Regions from separate parts of the Neorhizobium sp. P12A genome, predicted to be linked through region 1. Evidence: riboswitches for the same ligand, from Rfam matches in the RefSeq annotation. Region 1 holds a riboswitch; each other region holds the start of a gene.
The links. Region 1 has a riboswitch for cobalamin ahead of cobU (bifunctional adenosylcobinamide kinase/adenosylcobinamide-phosphate guanylyltransferase). Riboswitches for the same ligand answer to the same signal wherever they lie in the genome.

Region 1 (4,392 bases):
GATCCAGCCGACATCGTGGGCGCTGCGAATGCTCTCGCCGCGAAGGTGAAAACGCCAGGTCGCGAAGGAGTAGCCGAAGGTCGAGCGGACGACGAGCGACGAGGTGATGACGGCGGCAAGCACCAGCGCGGTGATCGGGAAGTCGCCGGTGATTTCCAGCGCGAGGAAGGTCATGGTCAGCGGGCCGCCGATGATAGCGACGGCAAGCGAACTCATGCCAACGACAGCGTAGATAACCGGCGTCAGCGTCGCGTGATCGAAATAGGGGGCGGAATAGGCGAAGATCTTGCCAAGCAAGGCGCCCATGAAAAGCGAGGCGAAGAACAGGCCGCCTCTGAAACCGGAGCCGATCGAGACGGCTGACGCTAGGGATTTCAGGAGCAGAATGCCGATCAGCGTCGGGATTGCGATGGTGTTGGCGAGATTGAGATGCAGGGCGCCGTGACCCGCCGAAAGCACCTGCGGCGTTATCAGGGCGAGGAGGCCGACAACGATACCGCCGAGTGCCGGACGGAAGGGCAATGCGATGGAGCTCTTTCGCGCCAGTTCCTCGATGAAGGAAACGCCCTGCATGATCAGGATTCCGGCGCCGGCGCAGAAAGCGCCGAGCAAGAGCGCCGGAATATAGTCCGCCGGAACGACGCTGCCGAAATCGCCGACGTCGATGTTGAAATCGTTGCCGGAGAGAAGGCGCGCCACGAGGGTGGAGATCAGTGCGGAGACGACGACGGGCGTCAGCGTGATGATCGAATAGGTGCCGATGATGAGCTCGAAGGCGTAAAAAGCACCGGTCAGCGGTGCGTTGAAGGCGGCGGCGATGGCGCCGGCGGCGCCACAGCCGACGAGCGTTCTGAGATCGGAGCGGCGAAGCTGAAGTTTGTAGCCGAGCTTTGACGCTATTCCTGCCGCGATCTGGGTGTAGCCGGCCTCGAGGCCGACGGAAGCGCCGAAGCCGTTCGAAATGAGATTCTGCACGGCGACCAGGATGCTGTCGGTCAGCGACAGCCGGCCGCCATGCAAGGCGTTCGCTTCGATCGGGTCGACCATCGGCTTCTTGCGGGTCTTGGCCAGAATGAAGATCATCAGGCCCAGGACGATGCCGCCGACAACAGGAGATGCGAGCAGCAGGAACTTGTCGTCAACCTGCGCCGAACTCAAGCGCCCTGAGTCGTCGATACCGAAGATCAGCGTGTGCATCGTCCGCGATATCACGCTCATAGCGGTGACCGCGCAGCCGGATGTGATCCCGACGAAAGCGCCGGCAAAGATCATACCGAGCTCGCTGCGACGCAACGCAGCTCTCATGCGGCCGAGATCAAAGAAGGAATACAGGGCGCCAAAACGGCGCTGTTTGAATTTCTGCAGCATCGGGAGGACGAACTTTTACAGGCATTCGAAAGCTTGAAGCAGTCTATAGACTGCTAAGGTCAAAGAATTACGGCAAAAGACCGACATCTTCTTCCTTTTTCCCGCCAATTGCCCCTCGCGTCGAAAAATAATGGCTGCCGGGGCAAGGTCCCGGCCGTTTTCCGTCCGCCGAATGCGATTGACTCGGAATGGCGGTTTCCGTAACCATCGGGCTTCATAACGGATGGTTCCCGGGCGGCGGTCGTCGCAAGGGATGAAAAGGGAATGTGACGGGACGGACCCAAGCCGGGCGTTTTCATCACAGCCGACCCCGCGACTGTAGAGCGGTCAGGGTCTTCTGTCCGGTTTTAAAGCTTTTTCGCAGACGGTTCCCAATGGTGGGGACGGGCGAAAAAGACCGGAAGCCGGAAAAGCCACTGGCGTGGCATCATGATCAGCCGGGGTTGGACGCCTCTAATTCTACGAATCGTCCACCTTTTCATGATGACTGCCGGGAAGGCGAGGACGACCCGCTGGCGCACGACCCGGGGCGACCGTTTCGGTCTGCTCAGGCGACCGACTTCGGTCTGCCCCGGTCGCCGCGCCTCAAACCGCGAGCCAGGAGACCTGCCATGCGTGCCGGGCGAAGAGCCCATAGCTCAAGGGGCGAAAGCTCCGCTGCCAGCACGGAGGTTGTCATGGCTGTGAAACCATTTCGGCATCCGTTTTCGGATGCTCGCGCGACCATATTCGCCGCATCGAGCGCCGCGCAGCATCTCCATGCGTGACGATCGGCGGCGCAAATGACATCCCCATCCTTCATCTCTGTTCTCATCCTCGGCGGCGCCCGATCGGGCAAGTCGCGCTTTGCTGAATCGCTGGTGACGTCCTCTGGCCTCGATCGTCACTATGTGGCGACCGGGCGGGCGTGGGACGACGAGATGCGGTCGCGGATTGCGCAGCATCGGGCGGATCGCGGCGATCTCTGGACGACGTATGAAGAGCCGCTTGATCTCGTCTCTCGCCTTGCCGACATCGACGGCGAGGGGCGGGTCATCCTGATCGATTGCCTGACGCTCTGGGTCACGAACCTGATGATGGAGGAGCGCGACATTGCGGCGGAATTTGCCGCTCTTTCAGAATACCTGCCGAATGCGAAAGCGCGGCTCGTCCTCGTCTCCAACGAGGTCGGGCTCGGGATCGTGCCGGACAATGCAATGGCGCGCGCCTTTCGCGACCATGCCGGACGCCTCCACCAGATGATCGCGGCGCAAGTCGCGGAAGTTTATTTCGTTGCGGCCGGTCTGCCGCTGAAAATGAAGGGTTGATTTGATGAACCAGCAGAAAATTCCAGCCACCGTCATCACCGGCTTTCTCGGTGCCGGCAAGACGACGATGATCCGCAACCTGCTGCAGAATACCGGCGGCAAGAAGATCGCGTTGATCATCAACGAATTCGGCGATCTCGGCGTCGACGGCGACGTGCTGAAGGGCTGCGGCGCGGAAAACTGCACCGAGGACGATATTATCGAGCTGACCAACGGCTGCATCTGCTGCACCGTCGCCGACGATTTCATCCCAACCATGACGAAGCTCCTAGAGCGCGACGCCCGGCCGGACCATATCGTCATCGAGACCTCGGGGCTTGCGCTGCCGCAGCCGCTCGTTGCCGCCTTCAACTGGCCGGATATCCGCACGCAGGTGACCGTCGATGGCGTCATCACCGTGGTCGACAGCGCAGCGGTTGCGGCCGGCCGTTTCGCCGACGACCATGATGCGGTCAATGCCGCCCGCGCCGAAGACGCGTCGCTCGACCACGACAATCCGATCGAGGAGCTTTTCGAGGACCAACTGACCTGCGCCGACCTGATCGTTCTCAACAAGACCGATCTTCTCGACTCGGCAGGCATCGCCGGCGTACGCGCCGAGGTCTCCTCGCGCACGCATCGCCGGCCGACGATGATCGAGGCAAAGAACGGCGACGTGCCTGCCGCTGTGCTGCTCGGCCTTGGCGTCGGCACGGAGGAGGACATTGCGAACCGCAAATCGCATCACGAGCTGGAGCACGAGGACGGCGCGCCACATGACCACGACGAGTTCGACAGTTTCGTCGTCGAGCTTGGTGCCGTCGCCGATCCCAATGCCTTCATCGAGAAGCTGAAGGGCGTGATTGCGGAACATGACGTGCTACGCCTGAAGGGCTTCGTCGATGTTCCCGGCAAGCCGATGCGCCTGCAGATCCAGGCCGTCGGCAGCCGCATCGATCAATATTTCGACCGCGCATGGATATCTGGCGAAGCGCGTGCGACCCGGCTCGTCGTCATCGGCCTGCACGATATGGACGAGACGGTCGTTCGCGGGGCGATCGAGGCGCTGGTGTAAGGCAGAACGATGCATCTCCTGCTGGCACAGAAGGGTACGATCAGCGATGGCGACGAGGCGATTGATCTCGGCCAATCGCCAGGCGATATCCTTTTCCTGTCGGCTGCCGACACGGAGCTCGCCGCTATCGCGGCGGCTCACGGCCACGGGAATGCCGGATTTTCCCTGAGGCTCGCCAGCCTGATGAGCCTTAAGCATCCGATGTCGGTCGATACCTATATCGAGCGTACCGCGTGTCATGCGAAGCTGATCATCGTTCGGGCGCTCGGCGGGGCGAGCTATTTCCACTATGCGCTGGAGGCGCTGCATGCCTGCGCTGCTCGTCAGGGAGCGCTGATTGCGGTGCTGCCGGGAGATTCTCGAGCCGATCCGGGGCTGACGCCGTTTTCAAATGTGGCGCTGGATGACCTCAATGCGCTCTGGTCGTATCTGATCGAGGGCGGGGATGCGAACTCGCGGGCGTTTCTGGCCTATGCTAACGCGATGCTTTCCGGCGGCGAGACGCCGGAGCCCGCGGTGCCGCTAATGAAGGCGGGCATCTGGTGGCCGGGCAGGGGCGTTATAGGCGTTGAGGAGTGGCGGCGGGTTTCTGAGGAGGCGCTACGCCAGCCCCCGGACAATATGGCGACCCCTGCAGGGCTCGCACTTCCGACCATTGCCATC
Region 2 (4,392 bases), on a different contig from region 1:
GCAGGCCAGGATATAACCCTCGTCGATTTCGTCGTCGAGGATGCCGCCATTGTGGTTCATCTCGACGTCACCCGAGAGCTTCATCACGCGGCAGGTGCCGCAGAGGCCGGATTCGCAGGCGGCTCCGATGCGCACGCCGGCGCCGCGGGCTGCCTGAAGGATCGTCTGGCCCGACGGGCAGGAAACCTCCTTGCCGGCCATGGTGAACCGGATGGAGGTCGCAGCTTGCGCGGCGCCGTCGTCGCTGACCTCGGCGAGCGGCGTCGGGGCCTGAGCCGGCTGGAAGCTTTCCTGATGGTAGCGTTCCATATCGAAACCATGCGCTTCCAGCATGGACCGGACGCTGTCCATGAAGACCTCAGGGCCGCAGCAGAAGATCGTGCGGTCCATGAAATCGGGCGCCAGCAGCGCGATCTTCGCCTTGTCGATGCGGCCCTTGAGGCCGGACCACAGGTCGGTGCGCGCGCAGGCCTCGACGATGAAGCCGAGGTTGAGGTTCGGCATGAAGCGGGCGAGATATTCCAGCTCCGACCGGAAGATGATCTCCGATGGCCCGCGCGAACAGTTGATGAAGGTGATGTCGGACATCGGCGCGGTGTCGGCCATATAGCGCGTCATCGACATCATCGGCGTGATGCCGGATCCGGCCGAGACCAGCAGGTATTTTTCGCCGGGATGGCGGATATGGGTGAAATCGCCGAGCGGCCCGAAGGCGCGAATGCGCATGCCGGGCTTCAGGTTCTCGAACATCCAGCGCGTGCCGATGCTGCTTGCCTGCGCCTTGACCGTGACCGCGATCGAGAAGGGCCGCGATGGGGTCGAGGACAGCGTATAGGTGCGCATGACCGACTGTTCCGGTCCGACCGGAATTTCAAGCGTGACGAACTGGCCCGGCAGATAGCGGAACCAGTTGTCCTTATCGGAGCGGAACGTGAAGGTCATCACGTCTGGCGCCTCCGGCGTTGCCGACAGGCATTCAAGGAGATGCTGCCTGTCGCTCCAGGGCTTCATCTCGTCCAGGTGCTGGTGTCGTACCGAAAGCGCCATGTTCATCTCACGCCACCGCCGACAGTTTCTGATCGCCCTGGAGGCGATTGATCATGAAGTTCGAATACCATTCGACGAACTGCATGACGCCGCCTTCGTGCATTTCCGAATAGGGACCGGGCTCATAGGCCGGGGAATGGATGCCGAAGGCATTTTCCTCGACGATGCGGCGGTCCTGATCGTTGGTCTCGGTCCAGACGTGGGTCAGTTCCTCGAGATCGTAATCGACGCCTTCGACCGCATCCTTGTGGACGAGCCACTTGGTCGTAACGGCCGTTTCCTCGGCATTGAGCGGCAGGACTCGGAAAGAGATCGCGTGGTCTCCGAGGACGTGGTTCCAGGTGGTCGGATAGTGGAAGAGAAGCATGGTGCCGATGCCACCGAGGCTGACATCATCCGACAGCTGGCGCTTGACGGCGCGCTGTCCGCTCATCGTGTAGCTTTCAGCACCCTCGATCAGCGGCATGCGGGTCGTGCGGTACTGGCCGTCGGCGGAGAGCTTGAATTCGCTTGGCAGGCCGGCGGCCTCACAATGCTGCCAGTGGGCGACGATAACAGGGTCGCTCATCGCGCCCTGGACGCCCGACACGGTCGGTGCTTCCGGGAAGGTGCGGCAGAGCTCCGGATGGTTGCCGGCGCAATGGTAGCATTCGCGGTTGTTTTCCCAGACGAGCTTCCAATTGCCCTTTTCGATGATCGTGCTCTGGAAGGCGACCTTCGCCTCGCTGAGGCGATGCGGCTTCATGTAGGGCTCGATCGAGGCCCGGACGGGGGCGAAGTCAGGTGCGTTCTGCGCCAAGCAGATGAAGATATAGCCGCCGACACTCTCGCAATGGACCTGCTTGAGGTTGAACTGTGTCTTGTCGAAATCCTCGGCCATCTGACGGGCGAAGAGCAGCGAGCCGTCGAGCTCGTAGGTCCACTGATGGTAGGGACAGACAAGCTTTGCCGACGAGCCGCGCTCCGACGTGCAGACGCGGGAGCCGCGGTGGCGGCAGCTGTTGTGCAGCGCGCGGATCTGACCGTCGCGACCGCGGACGATGACGATGGGGTAATCGCCGATCTGGACCGTGAAGTAGTTGCCGGCCTTCGGGATCTCGCAGTCATGGCCGATGAACAGCCAGTCGCGATAATAGATCAGTTCCATGTCGAGCTTGAAATAGTCCTGGTCGATGTAGAAGGGCTGCTCCAGGCTGAAGCCTTCACGGCGGTTCTTCAGCTGCCGAAGAACGGTATTGCGAATATCCATTGTCATATCCTCATGCGCTTTCGCCGCTCTGGAGACGGAGGACATGGTTGGACGGCCGGCTGCGTGCCGGTGCCAAACTGCCTCCGGCCGCCCACCGCGACCAGTTCAGGTCAAAACATGCTCCCAATGGCTGGTTTCCGGGCTCAGGAGCCGTTCCCGTAGGAACTTCGCGGCGCCTTCCCAGGCGTTTCGCCCAGTGGCCTTATTGCCGCGATCCACTCCACCACCGTTGCGGGGGCAGCGCCGGAATTTGACCGGCTTCCCAATTCTCCGCCTCCCCTAGCAGGCGGCACCTTGAGATTTCGTCCCATATAATCATCAGCCGGTGGCGGCGCGTGGCTGCAATGCGACATCGACTTCGAAATTGACGACGCAAGCGATCCTGCCGCTGCACATCCGCATATATTGCAACACAATCAGGGTATTAGACGGTATGCTCGGCGGGTCACGGATGTTCCGGACAATGATTTCCCATGTATCGCCAGGCTTCATATCGCGTTTGCGACAGCCGCTGGAAACCGGGTCTTTCCGACCCGAATAACAACGCAGGACGCGCGAGCCGATTTAAGCCCGGGTTAAGGCAAGGCCCCTATCCTGAATAGAGATACCAATTGCGGCGAGTGACGATCATGGCAAAGCTCAGATATTTCGATGCACGCAAGCCGTACGAAGCCGAGCAGCAACGTCCCGCCGCGGTACACTCCGAATTCCTCCGAACGGGCCGCATCATTCGCACCAAGGCCAACTGGCTTTCCGAGGAGCGCCGCTATCTCACTCATGAAGAGGTTGCTGAGAGGACGGCCGCGAAGCTGCAGGCAGCCGGCGAGAAGACGCATGACCGGCTGAACAATTTTCACCGCGCCATCCAGTTTCCGAAGATGATCTTTCATCGCACGCTGGCGGACAGTCCCCATCTCGGCTACTGCCATGTCACGGCATCACGGACGCAATTTGCCAAGTTCGACCATGTGAACTGGGCCTTCTACATCGCGAACTTCTTTGCCAAGATCGGCGAGAACGATAATTTCTTCGAGGAAATAGACCTCAGGATGTCGCGCATGTATTTCGCGGTTGCGGTCCAGCCCAACAAAGACTCGCAAGACAAGTCGCTGACGATCGACCGCACGATCCGCAGCAACGGCGTCCTTTTCCGCACCCACGACCCGCAAGTCGCTATCCGCAACGTCCTGCTGCTGGGCGCGCGAAACGAGCAGCTTCGGGAAATCATCCGGCAACTTTGAGCGGCCTTTCGGATTGATCGGCCATTGCGATCGGACTAATGACTGCCTGAACGGAAACGGCAGGTCATGGCAAGACATATCGACATCCTGAAAAGCCCCGATGCAGCGATAAAGGAAGCATGCGCAGTGCTGGCGCAAGGCTTCCCGATCGGCATGCCGACCGAGACGGTCTATGGACTTGCTGCCGACGCGACCAATCCTGTCGCCATTACCCACATCTATGAAACCAAGGGCCGCCCGCGCTTCAATCCGCTGATCTGCCATATGGCCGATCTCGCCATGGCAGAACAGCATGCCGAATTCGATCCGATATCGCGTCGTCTTGCCGAAGCCTTCTGGCCGGGACCGCTTACCATCATCGTTCCGCTGAAACCGGACAGCAATATCCACTCGCTGGCAACGGCCGGTCTCGATACGGTCGGCATCCGCGTGCCCAAGGGTTTTGCCGGCAACCTCATCCAAGCTTTCGGCAGACCGCTCGCCGCACCGAGCGCCAATACATCAGGCCAGATCAGCGCCACCAGCGCTGCCCATGTCGATGAGGATCTCGGCGAGAAGATTGAGCTCATCCTCGATGCCGGGGCGAGCGCGGTCGGCGTCGAATCCACCATCGTCAAGGTCGAGGACGGCAAGCTGCGGCTGCTGCGGCCGGGCGGACTGGCGGCCTCGGAGATCGAACGCGTCGCCGGCCAGCGGCTTTTGCGTTCCGGCAAGGCGTCGGCAGCCATCGAGGCGCCGGGCATGCTGGCGTCGCACTACGCGCCCGGTGCCGCGGTTCGTCTTGCCGCTACCGCAGTCGAGCCTGACGAAGCCCTGATCCTGTTCGGCGCAGCCGAGATAAAAGGCGCAAATCGC
Region 3 (4,392 bases), on a different contig from region 1:
ACAAAGTCGTCTTCATCTCCTACGACCCCGATGTGTTTGATCATCCGCGCGACCTGAACGTTCGGGTGCGCATGATGGATGCGGATGGCGGCAATGTCGAAACGCTGTTCGATCTGTTCGGTGGCCAGGGCACGATGAATTCGCCCAATTGGTCACCGGATGGTGATGAATTCGCCTTCGTTCGCTATGAGCCGGCGGCCTGAGGCCGCTGGACAGCGCGGATTTTTGCCGATAGCTTTTGATCGTTCGCAGGGCACATCCGATCCGCGGGAAGGGCAAGGCCCACCTGATGAATGATTTTTAGACTGCCACACCTCTTTTCAGTCTGTGGGCGCGGATACCGGACGTTATGAAAGGAGGTCTCCGTGACCACACGCTCCCTGGCGGCGAACGCCACGCTCGATTCCGTGAAAAAGCAGGCGAAAGCCTTTTTGAAAGCCGTGCAAACAGGCGATACGTCGGCGCTTGCGCGCGTGACGCCGTATTTCGCTGACGCTGCAGCAGTCGGGCTGCAGGATATCCAGCTGGTAACGGCTCGCGAATACGGGTTCTCGAGCTGGACCAAGCTCAAGGACCATCTGGAGCGATCGGGTAGCCGGGATGAGGCGAGGGATCAGCTTGCCAATCGCTTCCTGTCGCTTGCGACCGTGTCCTATTTCTCGCGTATTCCCGCCGATCCCGCCCGTTTCGACGAGGCCGTGGAGCTCCTTGACGCGCATCCCGATATTGCCGACGATAGCATCCATGTTGCCGCAGCGATGGGCGATGCGGCACGCGTCGCCCGCTGGCTGGACCGGCAGCCGCAATTGATCGAGCGAAAGGGCGGTCCCTACGATTGGCAGCCGTTGCTTTATGCTGCCTATGCCCGTCTTCCCGGCCATTCCACTCTCGACGTCGGCCGACTGCTGATCGCGCGTGGAGCCGATCCGAATGCCCTCTTTCTCGACAATGGCCAATATCGCTTCACGGCGTTGACCGGCGTCTTCGGGCAGGGAGAGGCTGGGAAAATCCGGCAGCCGGAACATCCGGGCTATATGACATTCGCGCGGCTGCTGCTTGACGCCGGCGCGAACGTCAATGACAGCCAGGCGCTCTACAACAGGATGTTCGAGCCGGATAATTCCTGCCTCGAACTGCTGCTCGAATATGGATTGAGCGCCAGCGACCGGAACAATTGGTCCGTGCGGGAAGATGGGAAGCTGGTCGAGAATTCGCAGACCGTGTTCGACTATCAACTCGCCTGGGCTCTGGAAAAGCGGATGCCGCAGCGGGTGCGGCTATTGGTCGAGCATGGCGCCGACGTCAACCGGCCGGTCAATGGGCGCACGCCCTATGAGTGGGCGCGGCTCGGCAACGAGAAGGAGTTGGTGGCCTATCTCGTGCAGCATGGAGCGGTCGCGGTTCGTCTGAAGGCGGAGGATTGGGCCTATGTCGCCATCATGAATAGCGAGCATCCAATCGATTATTTGCCGAGAATGATGGCGGCGCAGCAGACCAGCCCCGCCGATGTCCAGCGAAAGCACCCAACCATGCTGCATGAGGCCGCAGGCGAAAATGCCCTTGAGGCGGTTCGTCGGATGCTGGCGCTTGGTTTGGATGTGAACGCGATGACTAGCCGCACGCCGCTGCATGAAGCAGCACTCCACGGTCACATCGAAATGGTAAAACTGCTGATCGAGCATGGTGCCGATCCCACGATCCGCGATCCCTACTATCACGCGCCGCCGATCGGTTGGGCGGACTATAACGGCCATGCCGATATGGTGGAGTTCCTGAAGACGCAGCCGCTCGATATCTTTGCGGCGGCCGCCTTTGGTGAGATCGGGCAGCTGGAAGCATTGCTGGACGCGGATCCATCGTTGCTCGACCGGCGTTTTGAGAGCCTTCGACGATCCGGTGCGCCGAGCCCGGACCGAGATTGGCTGACGCCGCTGGGCTTTGCCATTCTCAATCATCGCGCCGATGCGGCGGCGCTCCTTGTCGGCCGCGGCGCCGATCGCTCCATTCGGGATGCCTCGGGACGTTCCTACGGCGATCTGGCGCGGGAGACGGGCGATGAGGCAATCATGAGGCTGTTCAGGAGGCCCGTTTCCTCTCGTTGAGACGTGTTGGCGATCCGCTTGCTTTCGGTAGGCGGATCGCGCATAGCTTTGATCGTCAGGTGCCCGTGCCAAGCGGGAGAATCGGGAAGCCGGTCAAAATCCGGCGCGTGCCCAACGCTGTGAGGCGGATGTCTGTCGCAGGAAAGAACTTTCGAATGTTCTTTCATATGGATGCCACTGGTTGTTAAACCGGGAAGGTAGCGAGAGGCAATCGAAGCCAAGCCAGAAGACCGGCCTGACGCGATAGGCCAAACCGCGCGGACGGCGGTGAGGTCGGCATTGTTGGGGATTTGACGATGCGACCCGATCCGAAGGATTTTCTTGTCCGTTCACAGGCATTTTCCGCGGCTGAACGAGAAGCTGTCTACCGCGCCATCGAAACACGGCGGGATGTTCGCGACCAGTTTCTGCCCGATCCGTTGCCCGATGCGCTGATTGCGCGTCTGCTCGGGGCCGCGCATAGCGCGCCGTCCGTCGGTTTCATGCAGCCCTGGAGTTTCGTGCTTGTCCGCGATCCCTTGGTTCGTGAGGCTGCGTGGCAGGCGTTCCAGCACGCTAACGACGAGGCGGCTCAGATGTTTAAGGGTGAGCGGGCCGTCAGCTATCGTTCCCTGAAGCTTGAAGGTATCCGCAAGGCGCCGCTCAGCATATGCGTCACCTGCGATCCTGACCGGGCCGGGCCGGTCGTGCTTGGACGCACGCATAATCCGCGCATGGATTCCTACTCCACGGTTTGCGCCATCCAGAACCTGTGGCTTGCCGCGCGTGCCGAAGGTGTCGGCATGGGCTGGGTCAGCATCTTCCATGATGCCGATATTAGGCTGCTGCTCGGCATTCCCGATAGAATCGAGATCGTTGCCTGGCTCTGCCTCGGCTATGTTGATGAGCTCTACAGTGAACCGGAACTGGCGGTTAAGGGATGGCGACAGCGGCTGTCGCTGGACGATCTCGTCTTCAGTGACCGCTGGGGTGAGGTTGGCCCTATTGCTCCGGCTGGGGGCCAGGCGCCAGGGGATGTTTGAGGTCGATCTTTCCCTCATCCGTCGACAGGAATTGCGGGCCGACCTGGCGGATCTTCCTGGCCGTCGGATCGTAAGGGCGGTCGGCTGGTGCGGGCTGGGCCGTCGTTGCAGTCTGCGGCTGGGGTGAGGGTGGCTTGGTCGTCGTGATCGTCGTTATGGAGCTATAGGGCGCGGCTGGCTGCGGCTGGACGCTCTGTGGCTGAATGCTGGCCTTCTCGCGCTGCATTTCTTCGTAATAGGCCGACATGTTGCAGGTGCAGGACGACTTCTCGCCGGGCGCGCGCTTGCGATAGGCAAAGGCGTAAGGCATGGCGCTGTAGGGCGCGCCTGTTGCCGCAGAGACCATTTCCGAGGATTCCTGGTTCGGCAAATAGCGGAAATAAAGTTCCGTCGGAACGCCGGGGCACATGCGCGAGCAGGTTTCCGCGTCATGCTGAAAATTGACCGGCGAGGCATTGGTGGTCAGCGGGAAGAAGCCGCCATCGCAGGTCCGCACGCAGACCGTCTGCAGGCCCGCGCCATAGGGACCGCCGGTGGGATAGTTCATCGGTGCGGCCTGGTAATAGTCATAGCCCGGCTGCGGGCCGCCGCTTCTGTCCATCGGCTGGATGAACGTGTCGGTCCGCATCGCCTGCTGCTCTGGTGTCGCGGGCACTTCGGGGCGATTGGTGATGATCGTATCGGGATTAGCCGCTGCGGAATCCTCGCATCCGTTTTGCCGGAGTGCCGTTTCAAGCTGATCGCGCAACACATCGTCTGAGCCGCCGGCGCGCTGGCTTTCGTCACGCCGCTCGATGAGAAATTGCAGGTCTTCCTGCAGGCGGCCAAGCGAGGTTTCGAGCTGATCGCAAACGGCGGCGTCCTGCCCGTTGATAATTACCCCACTGCCGGAGTGGCAGCCGCGATCCTGCATCTCCGCCTGAAGCCTGCGGACCGCCGATGTCTGCTCGTCGATGGCGTTTGAATATCTGCGGACCGAATGCGAGGTGCTGACGACCTCGGGGATGTTGGCGAGCCGTCCGTGGAGTTCGTCACAAACCGACTGGTTCTGCGCGGCGACCGGCGTAGCTGCGATCAGGGGCAATAGAAAAAATAAGGAGAATTTCCGGCTGCGTTCCATGATGCCGCCCCTGACGAGGATATTCCGTCGATCGATGTGCAGCATCAATCATACAGGATCCGGCATTAACAAGATGCTGTGGAAATGGCCCATCGCCGCGATTTCCCGTGACCGCGGCGATGAATTTGACGTGACATCAAGCGGCACG

Region 2: linked by a shared signal. The riboswitch ahead of DTW90_RS10040 (aromatic ring-hydroxylating dioxygenase subunit alpha) and the one ahead of cobU (bifunctional adenosylcobinamide kinase/adenosylcobinamide-phosphate guanylyltransferase) in region 1 are both predicted to bind cobalamin.
Region 3: linked by a shared signal. The riboswitch ahead of bluB (5,6-dimethylbenzimidazole synthase) and the one ahead of cobU (bifunctional adenosylcobinamide kinase/adenosylcobinamide-phosphate guanylyltransferase) in region 1 are both predicted to bind cobalamin.

What each region holds. Positions count from the first base shown of each region.
Region 1 is NZ_QOVX01000001.1:52,697-57,088, reverse strand. Features, by position in the region: gene DTW90_RS00265 (chloride channel protein) at 1-1,368, opposite strand, end outside; cobalamin riboswitch at 1,576-1,997, shown strand; gene cobU (bifunctional adenosylcobinamide kinase/adenosylcobinamide-phosphate guanylyltransferase) at 2,151-2,675, shown strand; gene cobW (cobalamin biosynthesis protein CobW) at 2,680-3,729, shown strand; gene cobN (cobaltochelatase subunit CobN) at 3,739-4,392, shown strand, end outside.
Region 2 is NZ_QOVX01000002.1:828,624-833,015, reverse strand. Features, by position in the region: gene DTW90_RS10045 (hybrid-cluster NAD(P)-dependent oxidoreductase) at 1-1,053, opposite strand, end outside; gene DTW90_RS10040 (aromatic ring-hydroxylating dioxygenase subunit alpha) at 1,055-2,296, opposite strand; cobalamin riboswitch at 2,407-2,608, opposite strand; gene DTW90_RS10035 (DUF6656 family protein) at 2,926-3,537, shown strand; gene DTW90_RS10030 (L-threonylcarbamoyladenylate synthase) at 3,604-4,392, shown strand, end outside.
Region 3 is NZ_QOVX01000006.1:274,266-278,657, reverse strand. Features, by position in the region: gene DTW90_RS19455 (TolB family protein) at 1-203, shown strand, start outside; gene DTW90_RS19450 (ankyrin repeat domain-containing protein) at 366-2,102, shown strand; cobalamin riboswitch at 2,143-2,356, shown strand; gene bluB (5,6-dimethylbenzimidazole synthase) at 2,399-3,124, shown strand; gene DTW90_RS19440 (DUF2865 domain-containing protein) at 3,084-4,289, opposite strand; gene DTW90_RS19435 (acyl-homoserine-lactone synthase) at 4,381-4,392, opposite strand, start outside.